DNA from 4 places in the Bacillus silvicola genome. Region 3 is predicted to be linked to each of the others. Evidence: riboswitches for the same ligand, from Rfam matches in the RefSeq annotation. Region 3 holds a riboswitch; each other region holds the start of a gene.
The links. Region 3 has a riboswitch for S-adenosylmethionine ahead of mtnW (2,3-diketo-5-methylthiopentyl-1-phosphate enolase). Riboswitches for the same ligand answer to the same signal wherever they lie in the genome.
Positions count from the first base shown of each region.

Region 1 (5,672 bases), 900 kb from region 3:
ATAAGGTTGTTTCCTACGCATCAATATGGGATAAGATAAAAGAAATAGGGAGACATGCTAATTCTTTTTATTTCTATAATAAAATAAGATTATTAAGTCGAATGTGACAAGAATAATTAGAAGTAGCAAGTGTATAAGTGCATCAGTTTTTCCTTTTAGTAAAGACTTTATAAAGAAATCCCATTCGGTTTCATAGGGAGGATCTATCCAATTTCGTTGCAGTCCTAACACCATTCCATTTATGAAATAGACAATGCTTAATAGAATTCTTCCAACAAATAAGGTAGCTACTTTTATATTCCACTTCTTTATCAGGATTATATAAAGAAGTGGAAATAGTATAAGTACCCAAAAAACGATAATAAAGACTGTATTCATCAGTTTCTGCTCCTTATGTTGATAATAAAGTTATTTATAACAGGAAGTATAACTCACGTATTAGTTAGCTCTTAGGTTCTCTAAAAAAGTTAGATGCAATGCAACAAACCATTCCGGTGATTAGAATATTATATTTCACTGTGTTACCCGTGTGCTCAAATAAATTAGTTCCAATAAGCATTACAAGTCCCCAAAACAATTGACCTGCGCCAAAAGCTAATAATATTTTTCCTGTTCGAGAAAATTTTTTCATAGTTTTTCACCTTCCACAAACTCGCTCCATTAAATGGCCCGATCGGTGTGAGCTTTATCTTTCTGTCTCAAAAAACTCAATCCACTCTCCATCAGGACCAGCGAAGAATATGTAACGTGTTCCATCCGGTAATGTTTCAATTTCTTCTCCTAGTAGAAAGGTTACTTTGTGTTTTTGTAGTCTTTCGATTTCTTCCTCTAATGAATCCACTTTAAAGCAAATGTGATGTACTTTTCCTTCTGCTGGAAGAGAAGAATTATAACCTTCAATTAATTCGAGTATTGTTTCCTTCGATTCTTCCACACCTAAAAAAGCGAGTTTTAAATCTGGGTTTGGATGCCCCATACGTTTAAGGAGCTGTAAGCCGACTACTTCTTCATAAAATGAGATAGATGTTTCTAAGTTTGCAACCATAAGTCCTACGTGTTCAATTCTTCTAACTGGCATGTAGATTCCTTCTTTCTGAAAATTATATACAATATATTATTGAAAATTAAGAAAATAATCAAGATAAAAACCTTACAATTTTGAGCTTGTTATATGGTATAGTGAGAAAGTATGTTTGGGGAGAAGGAAGGAGATTATACGATGAATACACCTACTCAAACTCCTTCATTATCGGAAACAATGAAAGAGTGGCATTATGCGTTAGCGTATGAAATTAAACATTGGAAAACGATAGGTGGTAGTAAAATTTCTATCATGAACGGTCGTTTTTTATATACAGATTATGAAAGTACGGTATATGTCTTTCAGCTTATTTCGGAAGTAAGCATACCTGAAGGTTCACCAATTCGAATTGAGTTCGATGGTGAGGAAGCGACAGGGGAAGTACTATCTGTGCATGGATTAGAAATCGAATTGAAATTAAATGATTATATACAAGGCGAAATAAGAGAAGCGGTTTTATACAGTGAACCGTGGCAACTATTAGAACAGCTGCAAGAGCGTTTGAAGGAAGCCCGTAAAGATAAACTAAGACGTCAACGAATTAAACGTTTAGTAGAGGGAACGAGCAGTCCGAAACATATTGAGAAGATGAAAAATCCGAAAAATGAATTGGCGTATCGGTCGTTTTACAATCCGACAACGTACGTGTGGGGACCACCGGGAACAGGGAAGTCTTACAATTTATCACGTATTATTTCGGCTCATTATCAAAAAGGGAAATCGGTACTTGTGTTAGCTCATAGTAATGCGGCAGTTGACGTATTAATGAGTGAAGTAACGAAGCAAATTGAGAAGAAAAAGAAATGGACACCTGGTGAAATCGTTCGTTACGGTTATAGTCAACATGAGCATATACGAAATCATGAAACATTACTAGCATCGAAGTTGGTTGAAACGACGAACGGATCTTGGGGAGAAGAAAGACTTTATTTAGAAGAGACACGACAAGATCTTCGTGAAAAGATTTTATCATATAAAGCGACTTCTGCTGATAAGAAGCGTATACAAGAGATAGAAAGTGATCTTCGAAAGCAAAAAGCGAAAATTAAAGAAGTAGAAAAAGAATATATTGAAAATGCGAAAGTAATCGGTGCGACTTTATCAAAATGTGCAATTGATGCGCTTATTTATGATCGCACATTTGATTTAGTTGTCGTAGATGAAGTAAGTATGGCCTATGTCCCGCAAATTGCATTAGCAGCTTCACTTGGAAAACGTATCGTCGTTTGCGGTGACTTTTTACAGTTACCTCCGATCGCAATGGCGAACCATGAACTCGTTCGAAAATGGCTCGGCGAAGATATGTTTTATCATGCCGGGATTGTTGATACTGTAAATAAATCAGAAGCACATCCCAACCTTTTTATGTTGCAGGAACAAAGACGTATGCATGCAGACATATCGAAGTTTACGAACTCATTTATTTATAAAAATAGAGTGTACGATCATCCATCTGTTTCAGAGCGTAAAGAACTTGCGCAACTACAACCGTTCGCAAATGAAGCGAGTGTTTTATTTGATACGAGCTTAATGGGAGCATTTTCGTTAAAAGATGCTGCTTCTGGTTCGCGTTTTAATATTATGTCTGGTTTAGTGGCAATGCAAATGATGCTAATTGGACTGTTAGACGGTGTTCAATCAATTGGTGTAGTTACACCGTACCGAGCACAGTCCCGCTTTTTATCAACATGTATTAGAGAAATGTTACAGAGAACGAAATATCAAAACATACCAGTATTAGCGGCAACAGTTCATAAGTTTCAAGGTTCTGAAAGAGATATGATGATCTTTGATACGGTTGATAGTTATCCGCAGGAACGTCCTGGTGTGTTATTCTTTGATCATAAAAACCATCGCCTCGTCAATGTAGCAGTAACGAGAGCGAGAGGGAAATTCATTCAATTATCGGATTGCCATTATATGCGTAAAAACCTTTCGAGAAAACAAGCGTTATCACAATTAACTGCACATATAGAACGTCACGGTGATGTGTATGATCGAACGACATCAAGACAATTGTGGGAGCGAAAAATTTCGAAACGTTTACGCTGGTTTATGGAAATGAATCTTGAAGAGCCGAAAGGGTTATTAAAAGATATTCTAGCGGCAAAACGAAAAATTATCATTTCACTTCCAAGTACAAGACAAGTGGATAAACGAGTATGGCAAGCGTTAATGCGTACAAATGCGCAAATAACAGTGTATAGTGACGGACCAGTTCCATTAAAAAATGTAAAGTTACAAAGGCAAAACAAAGCGTTCCCGTTTATAGTAATTGATGATGAAATCTTTTGGGCAGGGGCACCTCTCACATCTCAAATGATGTTTGAAGGTAGTACGGAATTTCCGTACATATGTGCAAGACTGCAAGCACCGGAGACAATTGGTGTATTAAAAGGATTTTTAGATATTCGGTAAATTCGGATAGGAATTCCTTGACTTTTATTCGGAATGAATTTAGAATGAAAATAATTTAATATAATTTTATGAAAATTCTTATCACGAGAGGTTGAGGGACTGGCCCTATGACACCTCGGCAGCGGATTCTTTATGAATACTGTGCCAATTCCAGCAAGGTAACTTGAAAGATAAGAAAGAAGCTCATTTTGAATGTATATTTCAAAGCCTCTTTCTATCTTTTAGAAAGAGGCTTTTTTACGTGAAAATAAAAGGAGGAAGAAAAATGGGAGCGACAGGAGTAACGTCACAAAGAAAAACGATTGAAGAGAGTATAGAAAGAAATAAGGAAAAGTACATAGAAACAAGTCATGATATTCATGCGAATCCGGAGATTGGTAACCAAGAGTTTTACGCATCAAGAATGTTAAGTTTATTACTAGGTAGTGCAGGATTCCAACTGCAGCACAATATAGCGGGACATGAAACAGGTTTTATCGCACGAAAAAGTTCAGGAAAACAAGGGCCAGTTATCGCATTTTTAGCTGAGTATGATGCTTTACCGGGGCTCGGTCATGCGTGTGGTCACAATTTAATTGGCACAATTAGTGTTGCAGCAGCAATTGCTTTATCAGAAACACTTGAAGAAATCGGCGGAGAAGTTGTCGTGTTTGGAACACCAGCAGAGGAAGGCGGACCAAATGGTAGCGCAAAATCGAGTTATGTAAAAGCTGGTTTATTTAATAATATTGATGCAGCACTTATGATCCATCCAAGCGGAAAAACAGCAACAACAAGTCCCTCACTAGCAGTCGATCCACTTGATTTTCATTTTTACGGTAAAACAGCTCATGCAGCAGCCTCACCAGAAGAAGGGATTAACGCATTAGATGCGATTATCCAGCTGTATAACAGTATTAACGCACTTCGCCAACAATTGCCGTCAGATGTGAGAATTCATGGTGTTATTACAGAGGGCGGAAAAGCACCTAACATTATTCCTGACTACGCCGCAGCAAGGTTCTTCATTCGTGCAGCAACGCGAAAAAGATGTGCGGAAGTAACAGAAAAAGTAAAAAATATCGCACAAGGAGCAGCGTTAGCAACAGGTACGAAAGTGAAAATTCATCAATTCCAAAATGAAATCGATGAATTACTCGTAACAAAAACATTTAATGACGTCGTAGCCGAAGAACTAGAACTACAAGGTGAAGACGTAAATCGTAAAGAAAGAATTGGAATCGGCTCAACAGACGCAGGAAACGTAAGCCAAGTCGTACCGACAATACATCCATACATTAAAATCGGACCAGATGATTTAATTGCACATACGAATGAATTTAGAGAAGCAGCACGTTCAGAACTCGGAGATAAAGCGCTAATTACATCCGCAAAAGCACTTGCAAATACGGCGTATCGATTAATTACGGAAGAAGGGCTGTTAGAGAAGGTGAAGGAAGAGTTTAAGGAAGCGCAGAGGAATCAGGGATAAGGGGAATTTATTCAACGAGGAATCTAATTAATAAGCAGAAATGTAAAAAAGAACATTGGAAAATCAATGTTCTTTTTTGTTTACTAATCATTGATTTTGTTGGTTTCTCTCATAAAGGAAAAACTTTTACTGTTATCGGGGGATAATACGTATCCCTTTATTAGAACGACAATTTCTCCTCAAACTCACTCTTTAAAACAATTAAAGGAGACGATAATCCGAATTGCATTAAAGAGTCTAAAAATGCAGCGAGAGAATCCATCGAATCGCTCATGACCTTCATCATATAATTAAATTCCCCGCTAATTCGATATAAATCTGTTACTTCAGGAGCGGCATTACAATATTGGATAAAATCAGAGCATTGGCTCGTTTTAAACATGATGAATGCTTGAATGTTTTTATTAATTTTGGAAGGCTCAAATTTTGTTCGATAAGCTGCTATAACTCCTTGATCTTCAAGTTTATTAATACGCTCTTTTACAGCAGGCTGCGTCATGGATATAATTCGTCCTATTTCTGAAACAGAAATTCTCGCATTTTCATACAACAAGTTCATAATTTTATGGTCAACTTCATCTAATTTTACTGCATTTTGCATTGTGTAGCCTCCTCTTTTTGTTTTCTAAAGTAAATCACAAATTATAACTATAATATCATAAGTTAACGAACTTAATTACCTATAAATCTATATTTAAAATT
Region 1 covers NZ_JBNGVC010000012.1:105,440-111,111, reverse strand. Annotated here, with positions in the region: gene ACP6L7_RS12440 (hypothetical protein) at 58-378, opposite strand; gene ACP6L7_RS12435 (hypothetical protein) at 443-631, opposite strand; gene ACP6L7_RS12430 (VOC family protein) at 686-1,078, opposite strand; gene ACP6L7_RS12425 (AAA domain-containing protein) at 1,190-3,499, shown strand; SAM riboswitch class I at 3,575-3,676, shown strand; gene ACP6L7_RS12420 (M20 family metallopeptidase) at 3,765-4,970, shown strand; gene ACP6L7_RS12415 (Lrp/AsnC family transcriptional regulator) at 5,131-5,571, opposite strand.
Region 1: another riboswitch for S-adenosylmethionine. It lies ahead of ACP6L7_RS12420 (M20 family metallopeptidase); the one in region 3 lies ahead of mtnW (2,3-diketo-5-methylthiopentyl-1-phosphate enolase).

Region 2 (5,672 bases), on a different contig from region 3:
ACCACGCTTTTTAAATTCTTCTCTCGTTTCAATTGGGTCTAAATGATAAGAAGGAAATTGATTATTTTCAAAGCGTTTTGTAAGAATAATAGCTCCTCCGACGTAAACGTTTGGTCGTTCATATAATTTTTTCACTCCTGGATGAGCCTCATCCGTCGTTTTATATACAAGTAACGCTTCTTTTTCTTTATCTGGTACAAAAATATCTTCTATTTGAATAACACCATATATATTTCCATCGCTGACAAGCTTTACTTCCTCTCCAACTTTCAGTCTCTCTGCTACATCTTCTGTTACCGGTAATGTAATCGGTATACTCCATACGCTACCATTTGCTAAACGAATCGTTTCTACGACCGAATCATAATCTTTCTTTCCTAAAAAGCCAGTTAGTGGGCTATATCCCCCTGTCGCTAATAGCTCTAAATCACTTAACGCAATGTTGTCTAATTTGATTTCTTTTTCAATTTGTGATACGTCGTATGTCTCGTCTATACGATTTATTAATTCGTTTCTTGTACTCATTTTCTATATCCTCTCTTAGCTTTATTTTCAAATTCATCTTATTGGTAATGAAGACCACATTCTGTTTTCACTTTCCCGGCCCATCTACCATCTCTCGAATCGCCACCCTCTCCTACAGGTAACGTACACTTCTCACATCCAATACTTGGATATCCAACATCATGCAATGGGTTATACGGCAAGCTATGTTTGTATACATATCGCCACACTTCTTTCCACGTCCAATGAATGAGTGGACAAACTTTAATAGATTGAAAGCGATGATCTTGATTTATAAACTTTGTATGCTTACGCGTTTCTGATTGTTCCCTCCTTAAGCCCGATATCCACGCTTTTTCCGCCGCTAATGATTTTTCTAACGGTAAAATTTTTCTAATTTTACAACAAAGATTCGGATTACTCTCCCATAATTTCTCACCATGCAACTTCGCTTGTTCATCAAGTGTAAATTCCGGCTGTTTTTCTATAATATTTAATGAAGGAAATCGTTCCCGCACCTTTTGAATTAATTCATACGTTTCTCGAAAATGTACATTTGTATCCAAAAATACAACTTTAGCGGATGGATTTACTTGGTTTATAAGGTGCAGCAAAACCATACCTTCTACCCCAAAGCTACATGCATATACAATTTCATCTTTATATTCGTTATAAGCCCAACTTAATACTGATAGCGCGCCTTTCGTTTCATCTTCTTCGGAAAATGAAACACTATTTTCTTCCCACGTTTCATACGTCAACATGTTTTTTCCCCCTGTAAAAGCAAAAAGACGGTTTTAACCTAATAAAATAGGTTAAAACCGCCTCTAGTTTTTCTAGTCAGCGCTTTTTACTTTAAACGTACTTTTTCACTTTTTTCTAATTGAATCACTTTTCCATCTTGCACAACAATTGTAATGGAACCATATTTCATATCAGCAAGCATCGCTTGAATTTTCTCAGATACTTCATCAAAATGTTCCCGTACACTCACGCGAACAGCCCCCCTTTTTATTCATAAAAAAAATCTTTCCCATTTCGAAAAGACTGTTCGGTAATATATTTTACCTTATCTTTCAAAATGGATTCCATTTTGCTGGATTTAGCACCTTGCTTTCTATAAGCAGGTTGCCGAGCTTCGCCGGGCCAGTTCCCTCCGCTTCTCTTGATAAGCTTTGTATTTGTATTTTATCACAATTCTGATTTTTTTCAATCCTAGTTTTCCGATATATTTTAATTATTTTATTTTATAAAAAAGGAATTGCCCATCCGAACAACTCCTTTTTCCTATTTAAACAAGTTCTTTAATACGTATGCGATCGTTCCCAATAATATTTTCATATGTTTCACGCTCTACAACAATTTGTGATGTTCCGCCTTTTGCAAAGACGACAGCTGGTCTACGAATACGATTATAATTATTCGCCATCGAGTACCCATATGCCCCCGTACAAGAAATTGCTAGTAAATCAGAAGAAGCAACTTGCGGTAAGTTAATATCCCAAATCAGCATATCTCCACTTTCACAGCATTTCCCAGCAATCGAAACGAGTTCCTCATTCTCAAGATTCCCTCGATTCGCCAACATCGCCTCATAACGCGCTCCATATAGAGCCGGTCTTAAATTATCTGTCATCCCACCATCGACTGAAACATATTTCCGAATACCAGGAATCTCTTTCACCGCTCCAACTGTATAAATTGTTGTTCCCGCATCACCTACGATACTACGACCTGGTTCAATCCATATTTCTGGAAGCGGGTATTCACATACTGTAAACTGCTCTCTTATCGTACTTGTTACAGCCTCCACATACGTTTCAAGTGTTAACGGTGTATCAGACTCCGTATAACGTATACCGAAACCTCCGCCTACATTCAATACTTTCACTACATAGTTTGTTCGCTCTCTCACTTCTTCTAAAAATTGACGTAGTACTTCAATTGCTCGAACAAAACCAGCCGTTTCGAATATTTGTGATCCGATGTGCGAGTGAATTCCTAGCATATTATAATTTGATTTTTGCAAAGCTAGCTCAATCGCTTGCATCGCTTGACCATTTGAAACACCAAATCCAAATTTCGAATCCTCTTGGCCTGTTGTTATATATTCGTGTGTATGTGCCTCTACTCCTGGCGTTACACGGATTAATATGTTCACAAACTTTCCATGTTGCACTGCTAAATCATGTAAAATTTCTAATTCTAAGAAATTATCTACTACAAAACAACCGATATTCGCCTGAAGAGCCATAATTATTTCTTCTGCTGTTTTATTATTTCCGTGAAAATGAATGCGCGATGCCGGAAATCCTGCTTGAAGCGCAGTATATAATTCTCCTCCAGAAACAACGTCTAAAGACATATTCTCTTCACGAGCTACTCGGCACATCTCCATGCACAAGAACGCCTTGCTTGCATATGCTACTTGATAAGAGAAACCACTTTCTTTAAAAGCACGATGAAACGCGCGGCACTTTCCTCGAATAGACTCTTCATCGTATACATAAAGTGGTGTTCCGTATTGTTTTGCTAGCTGCGTCGTATCGCACCCACCAATTTCTAAGTGTCCTTGCCCATTGATTCGGCTTGTGCCGTGTAAATACATTTAAATTCCTCCCTTATTTCCTCTAAAACTCATAACCCCAATCTTCTATTCATTGCAGCACGCTTTTAGATAGACAAAAAACGCGCGGAACAATGTTCACACGCGTTTCTTATTAGGAAAAATATATATTGAAAAAATAAACGAGTTGTTATCTTCTCAAAATAAGAAACCGCATCAACATCTCCAAATAGCTCTCCATAAAATAAATCTTATGACAGTACTACATTTATTCAATGCAGTCCCAATATATGAATAAGATGGTTATTCTTATATTTCGGCAATAGTCCCTTTCAACCTATGATCACAGATTCCATTAAATCTCCCATAGCTTACTCTTTCCTATCGCGGCCTCTACCTTTGAGAGTAGATGAGGTAAGTCTATTTAATTTTCAAACATCTAATTGTTGCTATTAACAATACCAAAGGACCATTTTATTTGTCAAACAATTTTTTATATTGTTTTTTTACAGTTTAATTTTGTATCATTTGGTAAGCGCTTTACTGAAACCTTTGTCACTTCCCATTCGCCCTCTTCGTTATTAAATGTAATCGTTACCTTCTCAAATGGTGGAGCAATTTTCCCAGCAACACGTTCATACTTCGTTACTTCAATACTCGCTTGAAATAAATATGTACCACTATACACTTTTTTTAAACTAATAATTTTAGGACATTGATAAGGCTTCAAGCTCCCATATTGTTTTTCAATTGCTTTATTTATTTTCGGAAATAAAACAGAATAAAGGGCATCTTCCATAAGAGGTGCATCATATTGTGCTACCGACACACTCGGTGAAGCAAAAAGTATAACACTACTGCATACTATAAAATATAATAATTTTCGCATTATAACCTCCGTTTTATTACTCGATTCTTTCTGCGCACGATAATTATCATACATAGAAACTCCGTTTTATTGTCTCCCACTGCCCTTTTTCTACTCAATTATTATAAAAAAGCCCACAACTCTCTTTTATTTTCGTATAATGATACTCATAGTATAATAAACATAATAATAAAGGACTGTTCGTATATATAAAATGAGGCGCTAATCAAACCGGCTCACAAGAACTGTCATGCTTTTAGGAGAGGAGTATATTATGCTACAAAATCTGTTTCCAAAACTGCGATTTGCACTAGTTGCAGTCGTTTTATTATGGATAAAAACATATATTGTGTACAAGCTAGCATTTGATATTAGAATTGATAACTTCTTTGAAGAATTTATGCTTTTTATTAACCCACTAGCTTCGTTACTTTTATTTTTTGGTTTCGCTTTACTTGCATCTAAGTACCGAAACCGAATTATTATTGTAATTAGTTTTATACTGTCATTTATTTTATTTGGAAATGCAATGTTTTACGGGTTCTATAACGATTTTGTTACTTTCCCTGTTTTATTCCAAACAAATAATATGGCTGACTTAGGGACGAGTATAAAAGAACTCTTTACGTATAAAACATTACTTTTATTTGCAGACGCAATTATTTTAATGTTTATTTCGCGTAAATTTCCATCATTTGGTGATAAAACACCACTTTCTCGCTCTGAGAAGCGAACTTTCTTTAGCGGTGTAACAGTATTACTAGCACTACAAATTGTTGTTTCAGTTATATATAAACCACAAATGTTCTCACGCTCATTTGATCGTCAAACTGTCGTGAAAAATTTAGGTCTATACACATATCATCTATTTGATATTACACTTCAATCTAAGTCTTCAGCTGAGCGTGTATTTGCAAGTGGAGACGGTTTCTCTGAAATTAAAAACTATACAGACTCAAAAGATAAACAAGTTGATAAAAACTTATTTGGAGCTGCAAAAGGTAAAAATGTAATTTTAATTTCAATGGAATCTACACAAAGTTTTGTTATTAATAAAAAAATAAATGGAAAAGAGATTACTCCATTTTTAAATGAGTTTATTAAAGATAGTTTTTATTTCGATAACTTCTATCATCAAACGGGACAAGGTAAAACTTCTGATGCTGAATTTATCGTTGAAAATTCCCTTTATCCGTTAGACCGTGGTTCTGTATTCTTTACTCATGCAACAAATGAATACACTGCCACACCAGAACAATTAAAGAAATACGGATATTCTTCTGCTGTCTTCCATTCAAACGATAAAACGTTTTGGAATCGTGATGTAATGTACCCTGCGCTTGGATATGATCGTTACTTTAATTTAAATGATTACGTAGGAACGGAACAAATGTCTGTCGGTTGGGGATTAAAAGATAAAGAGTTCTTTGAGCAATCTATTCCAAAGTTAAAATCTTTACCACAACCGTTCTATACGAAATTTATTACGTTAACAAACCATTTTCCATTTCTTCTAAATCCAGAAGATCAATATGTTGATGAATTTAATTCCGAAAGTGGTGTTTTAAATCGCTACTTCCCAACCGTTCGATACACGGATGAAGCTCTTAAATTATTTATTAAACAATTGAAAGACGAAGGACTGTATGATAATTCCGTTATTGTCATTTATGGTGATCATTACGGCATTTCTGAAAACCATAATGCAGCTATGGCTCAGTTCCTTGGGAAAGA
Region 2 covers NZ_JBNGVC010000001.1:971,123-976,794, forward strand. Annotated here, with positions in the region: gene sat (sulfate adenylyltransferase) at 1-525, opposite strand, end outside; gene ACP6L7_RS05110 (phosphoadenylyl-sulfate reductase) at 564-1,268, opposite strand; gene ACP6L7_RS05115 (YezD family protein) at 1,355-1,498, opposite strand; SAM riboswitch class I at 1,571-1,679, opposite strand; gene lysA (diaminopimelate decarboxylase) at 1,796-3,112, opposite strand; lysine riboswitch at 3,293-3,474, opposite strand; gene ACP6L7_RS05125 (DUF3888 domain-containing protein) at 3,564-3,959, opposite strand; gene ACP6L7_RS05130 (LTA synthase family protein) at 4,213-5,672, shown strand, end outside.
Region 2: another riboswitch for S-adenosylmethionine. It lies ahead of ACP6L7_RS05115 (YezD family protein); the one in region 3 lies ahead of mtnW (2,3-diketo-5-methylthiopentyl-1-phosphate enolase).

Region 3 (5,672 bases):
CATTCGTATTGTTATAAATATGTGTATGCAATATTGTTTCTGCTGAAGGGCGTAATTCAGTCTCTAATACGGGAACCCCTAGATGATCTACTAATAGAAAATCATCAGGAGTAGTTTTTGTTTTATCTTTACCACTTGCTGTAATAAGAAAAGTGAGTGGCTCATGACTAACCTTTATAGAAATATTACCACTCGTTGCTGGAAACCAATTTCGTGTTGTTAATTCTTTTTTTATCTCGCTTAAGTCATACCATTGACGAAAAAGTTGTTTCATGATTTCACCTCCAACAAATGTTTTAATTCAGTTTGAACATCATGAAATGTTTCAAACGGTATATAAGCAATATGATTTTCTTCACACTTTGTAATAAGGAAGTCGCGGGCAAATACTTTATCTGCTTGTTTTGCAGCTTGTAAATCAGTAATTGAATCTCCAATCACAATATGGAAGTCATTCGTATCACTTAATTTACGGATTAAAGATGATTTGCATAATCCGCAATGATTTTGACAATGATGATCACAAGGATGAGGCCACTTAACTGTAATGAATTCACTTGAAAAGTCTGTTTCATTACAGTAAATTTGCTCTTTTGGAATGATTCCTTGTAAGAGTGGATAGACGAAGAAATCCATTCCACCTGATATAACGTAAAAAGAAATGTTATTTTCATTTACAAATTGTATAAATTCATGAAAACCACTACGGATTTCAGCAGTTTCTATTAAAAATTGAATCATATCATCGTGTAGACTAGTAGGTATTAATTGAAATAATTGAGAAACACCTTCTTGAATAGACAGCTCTTGTGATAAAATTCTATTCTTTACTTCTTCGGCTTCTGGTGGTGCGAATTTTTCCATAATGGACATAATGTTATCATTATTTGTAATCGTGCCATCGAAATCACAAAATACTTGAATACTCATAATTTCACCCCATGAGAGGGATTTCCCCATATTTGTAGTGCACTATGTAAATTTATGTCATCTACTTCATGAAGTGGTGTATTTTGCAAAGTAGCATCAATGGCAGTACGGAAAGCTTTACCGCCGCCCTGCGCCCCACTCGGATGTCCATGTATCCCACCGCCAGCATTAATAACAACATCTTTACCGAAATCTCGTAAAATAAAGGGAACGAAACCAGGGTGAATACCAGCAGACGGAACAGAAAAACTCTTCTTGAAAAATGGATCGTCTTGAGTTAAATATTTCGAGATAGCAAGAGCGTCCTCTTTTTCTAGTGCAACACTTCCATATGGAGATGGGAATAATGAAAAGTCAGCGCCAGCATAACGTAATAGTTTTCCGAGTAATAGTGGAGAGGAAACTCCATATAACTTGGATGCTGAGTAAGCACCACTTACAGCAGGGTGTGCCATAATAGGAACTGTGATTTCATTATCTTCTGCCAGTGATTGTAGTACATCTAGTCCGTAAGCAAATACGTTAAATAATAGAATATCAGCCCCGGCTTGCACTGCGCGTTTCGCATTTTCTTTTAAATCGAAAGTTCGACCTGTTAAATTTACGGCATATAACGTTTTATGTCCGTATGTTTCATATACGGATTGTAAAACTTCTTTCCCAGATTCAATTCTTTTTGTAAGTGGTGTTAATGAGTTTTCGAATAAAATTTCATCATCTTTTACAATATCTACACCACCAATTGCTTGATCGCGTAATTGCGTTTTTAAATACCCAATATTTCGTCCAATCATTCCTTTAAAAATACTCATTAAAAGAGGACGCTCATGCACTTGTAGTAGGTTTCGAATACCATCTATCCCGAACTTTGGACCAGGAAAATGCTTTTTTAGCTCGTCTGAAAAAGTTAAGTCGATTAATTTCACTTCGCCATCAAGTGATAGCTTTCCGAATGTAGTTGTTAAAATTGCTGGTAAGTCTGGACTGAAGTTTAATAACGGATATTCAATTTTAATAATCCCGCGTTTTACTTTTTTACGTAAATACGAATTGGTATGTTCTTGTTCAGCTAATTCCTCAACATGAATGACGTTGCCTTTATGCTGTTTTAATTGTTCTTGCAATAAGTGTGGCAAATGAGTCCAAGATCCAATTGTTAAACCGAGTGCAATTTGCTCAGCTTTTTTTTCTAAGTTATGTGAATCATCATGGATTAAATATGTCGCTATAATTCCGCTCATTGTTAAAACCTCCTAGTTAAATAAAAAAACCTCTCAGCTAAGGAGAGGTTTTTTTACAACCAGCTCCTTATCTGTCAGCATAATGCTGCGAGAATTAGCACCGTGTCTACAATTGTAGATCGGTTGCCGGGTTTCGTCGGGCTCGTCCCTCCACCTGCTCTTGATAAGAAGTATTTAGAAATGTTTAAATTTTTAAGATAACTGAATTTTGTCAGATATTTTTCATGTTGTCAATGACTTTTTGAAAAAATTTAATTTATCAATTCGATTAATGGCTTCTTGCAATCTATCTTCTGTATGTAAGAGGCCAACACGGACATACCCTTCGCCATGTTCACCAAATCCAACACCAGGGGCAACTGCAACGTGTGCTTTTTCTAGTAAAATATCAGAAAATTGCTCAGATGTATAACCTTCTGGTACAGGAAGCCATGCAAAGAATGATCCTGTTGGAATGTCTACATCCCAACCAATTGAGTGACAAGCTGAAATAAGAGCGTTTCTGCGAGATTCGTAACTATTTACAAGGTCTACGACGCAAGACTGTGAACTTAATAGTGCTTCACGGGCAGCATCTTGAACTGCACCAAAAATACTAACATACATATGATCTTGTAATAAGTTAATTGTTTCAATGACACTTGCATTTCCCACAGCAAAAGCAATACGCCATCCAGCCATATTGAAAGTTTTCGATAAAGTGTAAATTTCAATACCTGTATCTTTAGCGCCGTCTGCTTGCAAGAAACTAACAGGTTTTTGACCATCGAATCCAATCGCACCGTAAGCGAAATCATGAACGACTAATATATTATGTTCATTAGCAAAATGAATAGTTTCATCAAAGAAATCTTTTGATGCAGTAGCACCAGTAGGATTGTTTGGGTAATTTAAAAACATTAACTTTGCCCGCTCAGCGATAGTGTCATCAATTTTCGTATAATCCGGTAAAAAATTATTTTCTGCAAGTAGCGGCATTGTTTCAAATTGTGCTTTTGCTAAAGCAACTCCCGATAAATAATCTGGATATCCTGGATCTGGAACGAGAATGGTATCGCCAGGGTTTGTAAAACAAATTGGTAATTCTACTAATCCAGCCTTTCCGCCAAACAAAATAGCAACTTCTGTTTTTGGATTTAATTCTACGCCGTATTCACGTTTATAGAATGTTGCCACAGCTTCTTTTAAACTTTCATGTCCACGAAATGGCGGGTATTTATGATGAATGGCCTTTTCAGCAGCGTCTTGTAAAGCTTTTACGATATGCTGTGGTGTTGGTTGATCTGGATTACCTTGTCCTAGATTAATAACATCGTGACCTGCTGCAACGACTTTGTTAACTTTTGCAACAAGTGAAGCGAAAAATTGTGTTGGCAATGATGTTACTATATAAGTCCACTATAAAATATCATCATGTATAAATCGTTTCCGGATACCCGATAATGTTTGTAAAAAGCATAAGGGGAGAAAGATACGCTATGCCACATAAAATACAAAAATCACAACCTTTAACAATATCAGATTTACGAAAATTAGAGAAAAAAGAAAAACAAACTTCTCGTCAACGACGTATTACAGCTGTTCGAATGGTAATGGAAGGATATACAATGGTGGACGTAGCGGCCATACTTGGTATGCATCGTCAAAGCGTTGCTCGTTATGTGAAAAAATTCAAAGAACATGCACTAGAAGGATTACTTACTCGCAAACAAATCCCAGGTAAAAAGCCGTATTTAACTAAGCAACAACAGGGAGAATTGAAGCAACTCATTTTAAATACAACTCCAGCGGAGTTGCAATTCGGTCAAGAAGCTTTCTGGAATACACGCAATATCCAATACGTCATCAAAGAGAAATTTGCTATTTGTATGTCGCGTGAAGGCATCCGTAAAATGTTACATCGGATGAATTTTTCCTATACAAATGCTACTTATGTATTGAAAAAAGCGAATAAAGAAAAACAAATACAGTTTCAAAAACAATTAGATATGATAAAAAAAACTTAATTGATGAAAATACTGTACTCTTATATCAAGATGAATGTCACTTTAGAGATAGTCAAACCGTTCATGCTACATGGTTTGCAAAAGGGAAACAAAAGAAAATTGCAGTGTTAGGAAAGCGTATTTCAACGTCTTTATTCGGTACGATTGATGCAATCACTGGTAAATTTCTCTGTACAAAAGCAGAGTGCTGTAATGCTGAAACGTTTCAGCAATTTTTAACATATGTGTTAAAAGAATATAAAAATAAGCACGTTGTGCTTGTGTTAGATAACGCAAGGTATCATCATGCTAAGCTATTGAAATCTTTTTTGCGAGAAAATAACCGCCGTCTGACTTTGCTGTTTTTACCTCCATATTCCCCGAACTTAAATATGATTGAACGTGTATGGAAGGTAATGAAAGAAAATGTATTAGCAAATTGTTATCATGAAACGATGGATCATTTGATGGATTCAATCTATCAATTTATAGAATCTATTGATAAAAATCCTGAGGCAATCCTCAGTCGTATTCAACGTGCAGACATGTCGATTTTTTAAAGAGGACTTATATATCTCAGAAGGTTGAAATAATTTCATACTTTCCACCTCTTTTGAAAGTTGTTACAATTCTAGTGACAAATGATATAATCTTTCCAGTATTTTGTAAAGAAAAAAATTAAGAATGGGGCTGACAAAATGAAAGTCGCATGTATTCAAATGGATATTGTCTTTGGAGATGTAGAAAAAAATATTGAGAATGCTAAAAATAAAATAAGTGAAGCAATGAAAGAAAGACCCGATGTTATTGTCTTACCAGAACTGTGGACAACAGGATATGATTTAACTAGGCTTTCTGAAATTGCAGATAGGGATGGATTAGAAACGAAAGAAAAGCTGAAAGAGTGGTCGAAACAATATGGTGTACATATTGTCGGTGGTTCTATAGCGAAGCAAACAGATCAAGGTGTTACAAATACAATGTATGTTGTAACTAATAAAGGTCAGCTAGTCAATGAATATAGTAAAGTGCATTTATTTCAGCTCATGGATGAACATAAATATTTAATCGCTGGAAATAGTACAGGCGAATTTAAGTTAGATGATATAGAGTGCGCTGGTACAATTTGTTATGACATTCGTTTTCCGGAGTGGATGCGTGTTCATACTGCTAAAGGTGCAAAAGTTTTATTTGTTGTAGCAGAATGGCCATTAGTTCGTTTAGCACATTGGCGTTTGCTATTGCAAGCAAGAGCAGTTGAAAATCAATGTTATGTTGTTGCATGTAATAGGGCAGGAAAGGATCCGAATAATGAGTTTGCGGGTCATTCTTTAATTATCGATCCTTGGGGGGAAGTTGTTGTAGAAGCGAATGAAGAAGAATCAATTTTATTTGGAGAGCTTCATTTTGAGAAAATTAAAGAAGTACGCAAAGGAATTCCAGTTTTTGCAGATCGTCGTCCAGAATTATACAAATAAAATGTTGACAAGTGATTTTTATTCTTGGTATAGTCTTC
Region 3 covers NZ_JBNGVC010000012.1:1,002,746-1,008,417, reverse strand. Annotated here, with positions in the region: gene ACP6L7_RS17060 (methylthioribulose 1-phosphate dehydratase) at 1-274, opposite strand, end outside; gene mtnX (2-hydroxy-3-keto-5-methylthiopentenyl-1-phosphate phosphatase) at 271-930, opposite strand; gene mtnW (2,3-diketo-5-methylthiopentyl-1-phosphate enolase) at 927-2,171, opposite strand; SAM riboswitch class I at 2,236-2,341, opposite strand; gene ACP6L7_RS17045 (pyridoxal phosphate-dependent aminotransferase) at 2,394-3,560, opposite strand; gene ACP6L7_RS17040 (helix-turn-helix domain-containing protein) at 3,650-4,177, shown strand; gene ACP6L7_RS17035 (IS630 family transposase) at 4,153-4,716, shown strand; gene ACP6L7_RS17030 (carbon-nitrogen family hydrolase) at 4,855-5,634, shown strand.

Region 4 (5,672 bases), on a different contig from region 3:
AACTTTTGCCAAACCTGCTTCAGAAAAACTAGATCGTATTTCAGTTGAGCACGAGTTACATCGAGTTATTAAAATGATATTGCCTTTATGTAATATGAATAATATTAATATTACACAAGAGTTCTCTGAGGGAATAATTATTGGTAATACACAGCACTTCCATCAATGTTTTTTAAATTTAATAAAAAACAGTATAGAAGCAATGCCAAGTGGCGGTAATCTAATTATATCTGCAACTGTTAATAATAATAAGGTCATAATACGGATTCAAGATAGTGGAATTGGAATGTCGCAAGAGCAAATTAACCGATTTGGCGAACCATATTTTAGTACAAAAACGAAAGGTACTGGTTTAGGAACAATGGTTGCTGTAAAAATTATCGAAACGATGCGAGGCACATTGAAAATCCGAAGTGTTATAAATAAAGGAACTACTTTAACAATCACATTACCTAAATGTAGTAATGAGGAGATTTCGTATAATAAATGAAAAAGGAGCTATTAAGCTCCTTTTTCATTTATTACGATACAAAAAGTACCTACTATGTTTTTTAAGTTTACATTTTGTAGAGACTAATTAGAAATTAGTATCCTCAGCCCCAACAGCTGCATCCAACAATTATTAATAAAATAAATAACACAACTAATAAAGCGAAACCTCCACCAAAACCACAAGAACCACCGAAACTCATGTTTTTTCCTCCTTTTGGTTTGAAAACTAATAGGTAGTTGATTTTTTTAACTGGTTCGTATTATACAGTATGTGTATCTCCCATTTTTGAGCATGTCTTCATAAAAATTAGTAAAAGCACTTTATTGAGAGTGCTTTAAAATGGGTACCAGAAACTTTGGAATACATTCAGCTTTAAGTAAATTGCAATAACCAAAATGATAATACCAACAAAAAGTGTGATGTAATCCTCCTTTTGTGCGTTCTTTGCATAGTACCACGTTCGTTTATCCTTTTTTCCAAAACCTCTTAAATCCATTGCATTTGAAACAGTATCAATCCTTTCTAATGAATGAATAATAAGTGGCCAAAAAATTAAAACACGGTTTTTCATACGAATCCACAAGCTCGCTTCTCCTTTTTCAAAAGGTACGCCTCTTGCTTCCTGTGCGTGTCTAATGATTATATATTCAGATTGAATGCTTGGTATATAACGCAGTGCAATATTTATTGCATATGTAATTTTATAAGGAACAGCAAATTTATTTAAGCTGCTCACAAATTCACTTGGATGAGTTGTATAAATAAAGAGAAGTGTAAATGGTAATAACGTAAAATATTTCAATGAAAGTGTAGCTGCATAAAATAAAGTTTCATATGTAATTGTTGCATAACCTATATAAAAAAAAGAGGTATACGATCCCGTTAATTCCGATCCATGGGTGGGCGTAATAAAAAGAATCATAACGGAATTTAATAAACTAAATGTAAATATAACGCTGAAAATAACTATTATTTTACGCAATTGAATTTTTGCAATTAAGAGGCCGATACATCCAACAATAAATAAAATTAGCAATATACGAAAATCAAAAAATAAAAAAGTAAGTGTCATACAAAATATAAATATAGATAATTTAATTGCACCATCCATACGATAAAAATACGTATTATGCATATTCCTCCCTCCTATTAGCCTCAATATAGAGTTTCACAAATGTTTCTGGAGTTGGAATTCCGCTTAATTTAGCTAGTTTTATTAATGAAATCTCCCGTAGATTAGCTCTTTGTAACATTTCTTGATCCCCTAAAACAGCAGATACAGTATTGTCCGCAATAATTTTCCCTTCATGCAGAACTACCGCTCGATCTGCATATTCTAAAGCAAGATTCATATCGTGTGTGATAATAATAAAGGATATGCCCCTTCCAGCCAATTTTCTAATAAACGACATAAACTGTTTGTAATGGTAATAATCTTGTCCAGCTGTCGGTTCATCTAATACAATAATTTTTGGGTTTGTTATAAGTACAGATGCAATAGTAAGCCTCTTTTTTTGTCCATAGCTTAATGCCTGAATTGGCCAGTTACGAAATGGATATAATCCACAAATTCTTAAAGCTTTTTCGACTCTTGTCTCAATCTCATCTTTAGAAACCTTTTTTAATTTTAATGAATATGAAACCTCTTCTAAAACAGTAGGCTGTGTAATCATTTGATTTGGATTTTGCATAACGTAAGAAATAACTTCCCCGCGTTTACGAATAGACCAAGAATTAATATTTTCTCCATCGAATGTTATTCTCCCATTCTTTGTTTTATTTATTCCTATAAGAGTATGAGCTAATGTCGATTTCCCTGCTCCATTATGACCCAATAACGCTACTATTTCTCCCTCTCCTATTGAAAGGTTGATATCTTCTAAGGCTGTATGTTTGTTATTGTACGTAAATGATAAATTTTCTATCTTGCATAAAGCTTTTTTAATATATTTATTTTTTGATGAAACTTGCTTCTGCATCCAGTTTTTTAATAGGCTATGAACGCCTGCATTACGAAGATTTTCAATTGGAAATACCCTAACATTATTACTGTCAAAATTTAATTTCTTTAGCGCCTCTATATAAATAGGTTCTCTTAGTCCGATATTTGGTAATATATTAGAATTTAAAATACTATCCGGTGAACCAATGGCAATAACTTCTCCCTCGTCTATTAAAATAATTTTATCTAAATCAAGGTTTAAAATTTCTTCTATTCGATGTTCAATAATTACAATTGTTTTATTATATTTCTCATGTATATTTTTAATAAGTTCTATTGTATTCAAACTACATGCAGGATCCAAATTAGCTAACGGTTCATCAAATAATAATATATCTGTATTTGTCGTTAGCAGACCTGCAAGAGAGACTGTCTGTTTTTGGCCTCCTGATAATTCATGTGGACTTTGTGTATGAAAGTCCTGCATGCTTACCTTGTTTAAAGAATCCGTAACAATCTTTCTCATTTCTATTTGATTTACACAATCGTTTTCTAATGCAAATGCTACATCCTCTTCGACAGTAAGACCTATAAATTGTGAATCTTGATCTTGTAATATTGTCCCTACGTGTTTACTCTGTTCAAAAACACTACCTTTTCTCGGGTCCTTTCCAGCTATTAAAATGTTACCGGTACTTATCCCTTCGTAAGAAAATGGGATTAGCCCATTTATACAATGCGCTAATGTTGACTTACCTGAACCACTTCGTCCAGCGATAAGTACCTTTTCCCCAGGATATATTTGAAATGTAATATTTTTTAAAGTAGGCTGCATGGCATGCCTATATTGAAAGGTAAATTGTTCAAAAGAAATAATTGGTTGCATGTATTCATCCCTACTTTTCAATTTTTAAATGTGTATGTTTCTTATTTGATTTCGCTAATCCGATCGTGATTGGTAAGCCAAGAACTAAAAATACGATAACGTCTGCAATTGTTGCGCCTAGTACTTGTATAACTATTTTGTCAAACGGTTCTCCCATCCCAATAATATCGAATGCTCCAGCAAATATAATAGCAATGACAATACCAATTAACCCTGCAATTGCAAAATAAGAAATATCACGGTTATTATACGTTCCATGTTTTACACTAAAACCAACTCTTTTTTGTATGAGTCCCATTGCAAAACCAATAATACCTGAACTAATAACCCATCCCCACCAAATACCCCAACCAGCGATCGTATCTGTAACGGTATGACCGATGAGTCCTATTAAAAGTCCTGCTACCGGGCCAAATAACGCTCCAAAAACTGTTAAAATAGCCAATGCGGGTTTAATAAATGTATTCGGTGCGATAGAAAATCCCCAAAGCCCTAATACCCCGTATAAAGCTGCTCCAATTCCAATAGCTACTACTAGCTTTGTCGTTAATTTGTTCATTACAATTCCCCTCTCGTATTATTCAACTTTTAATACTCTATATTTCTTTTGAAAATAAATTATGCATCGACACTTCCTTTCTATACAACAAAAAATGACCTCTTAAATAAGAGGTCATTTTCTTTCACGTACAAGAATCCCCTTATCTTTCAAAAGACACATAATGTCCTCTGCGGAATTAGCACCTTCCTATGTAATTACATAGGGGTTGCTGAGGCTTCATAGGGCCGTTCCCTCTACCTCTCTGGATAAGTATTAATTTGTAATTCGTATTATGGCACTAAGAAAGATAAATTTCAACACTTTTCTAATTATTTTTATTTTTTATTAAATAGTGCATTCAAATCATTGTATTCTTATCGGAATTATGAAATAATAAATTCAAAATTGTTACAGGGGGGAATGTATGATGAAAGTAATTGGTTTAATTGGTGGGTTAAGCTGGGAATCTACATCACTATACTATAAACATATTAATACTCTAACACTCTCTCAATACGATCAAAATGCGAAGCTAGTTTTATATAGTATGGATTTTGGAGAAGTAACTACTTTATTACAAAACCATCAATATGAAGAAGTGAAAAACAAATTAGTCACAGTTGCTAAAAAGGTTGAAAAGTCCGGGGCGGAATGTTTACTAATGTGTTCAAATACGGTCCATTTATTTGCTGAGGAAGTAGAACAAGCAATATCAATCCCACTTCTTCATATCGGTGATGTAAGTGCTAAAGAAATGGTAGAACAGAATATAAAACGTATCGGACTATTAGGAACAAAACAAACGATGGAACAAGATTTCTATACATCAAGACTAGCAAAATATAACATTGAGACAATTATCCCAAATGACGAAGAAAGAACTTTTATCCATCACGTCATATTAAACGAATTAAGTAGAGGCATTATTTCAGGAACTTCAAGAGAGAAACTAATACAAATTACCAATTCATTAATTCAAAACGGTGCGGAAGGTATATTACTAGGCTGTACTGAAATACCATTGCTTATTTCCCAAAATGACCTTACTGTTCCTGTTTTTGATACTGCTTTTTTACATGCAAATACTGCTGTACAATTTGCTGGATAATAATATAAAAGCATAAAGGTAGATCCTCTATGCTTTTATATTGTCCGAACTATTTATTTAAAAGAGCATCAATAACTGCAATGGCTCTTTTGGAACCGCCACACTCTAAAAAACTTTCATTCAGTTTTCGAATGCCATGTTTATACTTTTTATTTGAAAGAACATCTGTTACCGCCTCTTTTAAAGTTTGCACATTAACATGCTCTTTCAATAATCTATGTGCTGCCTCAAGCTCAGTTAATCTTTGCGCTATCATAGGTTGATCTTTATCATGTGGTATTATCACAAATGGGACATTGTAATAAATTGCATCGTGCACACTATTCATTCCACCATGTGTAATAAAAACATCTGCTTCACTTAATATTTCTGATTGAGGTACGTAAGGGGCTATAATAAAGTTGTCTGGTGCTTGCTTAATTTTTGAAATATCATTTCTATCACCGATCGCCATTACTACAATCCCTTCGAAATTTGAAAAAGCATCAATACAAGTATTAAAAAATGGTTCGAGCCCTTCAAGAAGTGTTCCCATTGAAATATAAATAACTTTCTTTTTTGAAAGCAATTCAAGTGGAAACTTTGCATTTGTTTTGCGCTTTATAATACTCGGTCCAATAAAAACATTGTTTTCTCCGAACGAATCGCTATTAGGTTGAAAATAACGACTTGTATACACGAGACTAATATCTCCCTTATTAT
Region 4 covers NZ_JBNGVC010000002.1:355,064-360,735, reverse strand. Annotated here, with positions in the region: gene ACP6L7_RS08945 (sensor histidine kinase) at 1-490, shown strand, start outside; gene ACP6L7_RS08940 (YjcZ family sporulation protein) at 594-692, opposite strand; gene ACP6L7_RS08935 (energy-coupling factor transporter transmembrane component T family protein) at 828-1,628, opposite strand; gene ACP6L7_RS08930 (ABC transporter ATP-binding protein) at 1,621-3,321, opposite strand; gene ACP6L7_RS08925 (ECF-type riboflavin transporter substrate-binding protein) at 3,332-3,880, opposite strand; SAM riboswitch class I at 4,020-4,135, opposite strand; gene ACP6L7_RS08920 (aspartate/glutamate racemase family protein) at 4,287-4,970, shown strand; gene ACP6L7_RS08915 (macrolide family glycosyltransferase) at 5,020-5,672, opposite strand, start outside.
Region 4: another riboswitch for S-adenosylmethionine. It lies ahead of ACP6L7_RS08925 (ECF-type riboflavin transporter substrate-binding protein); the one in region 3 lies ahead of mtnW (2,3-diketo-5-methylthiopentyl-1-phosphate enolase).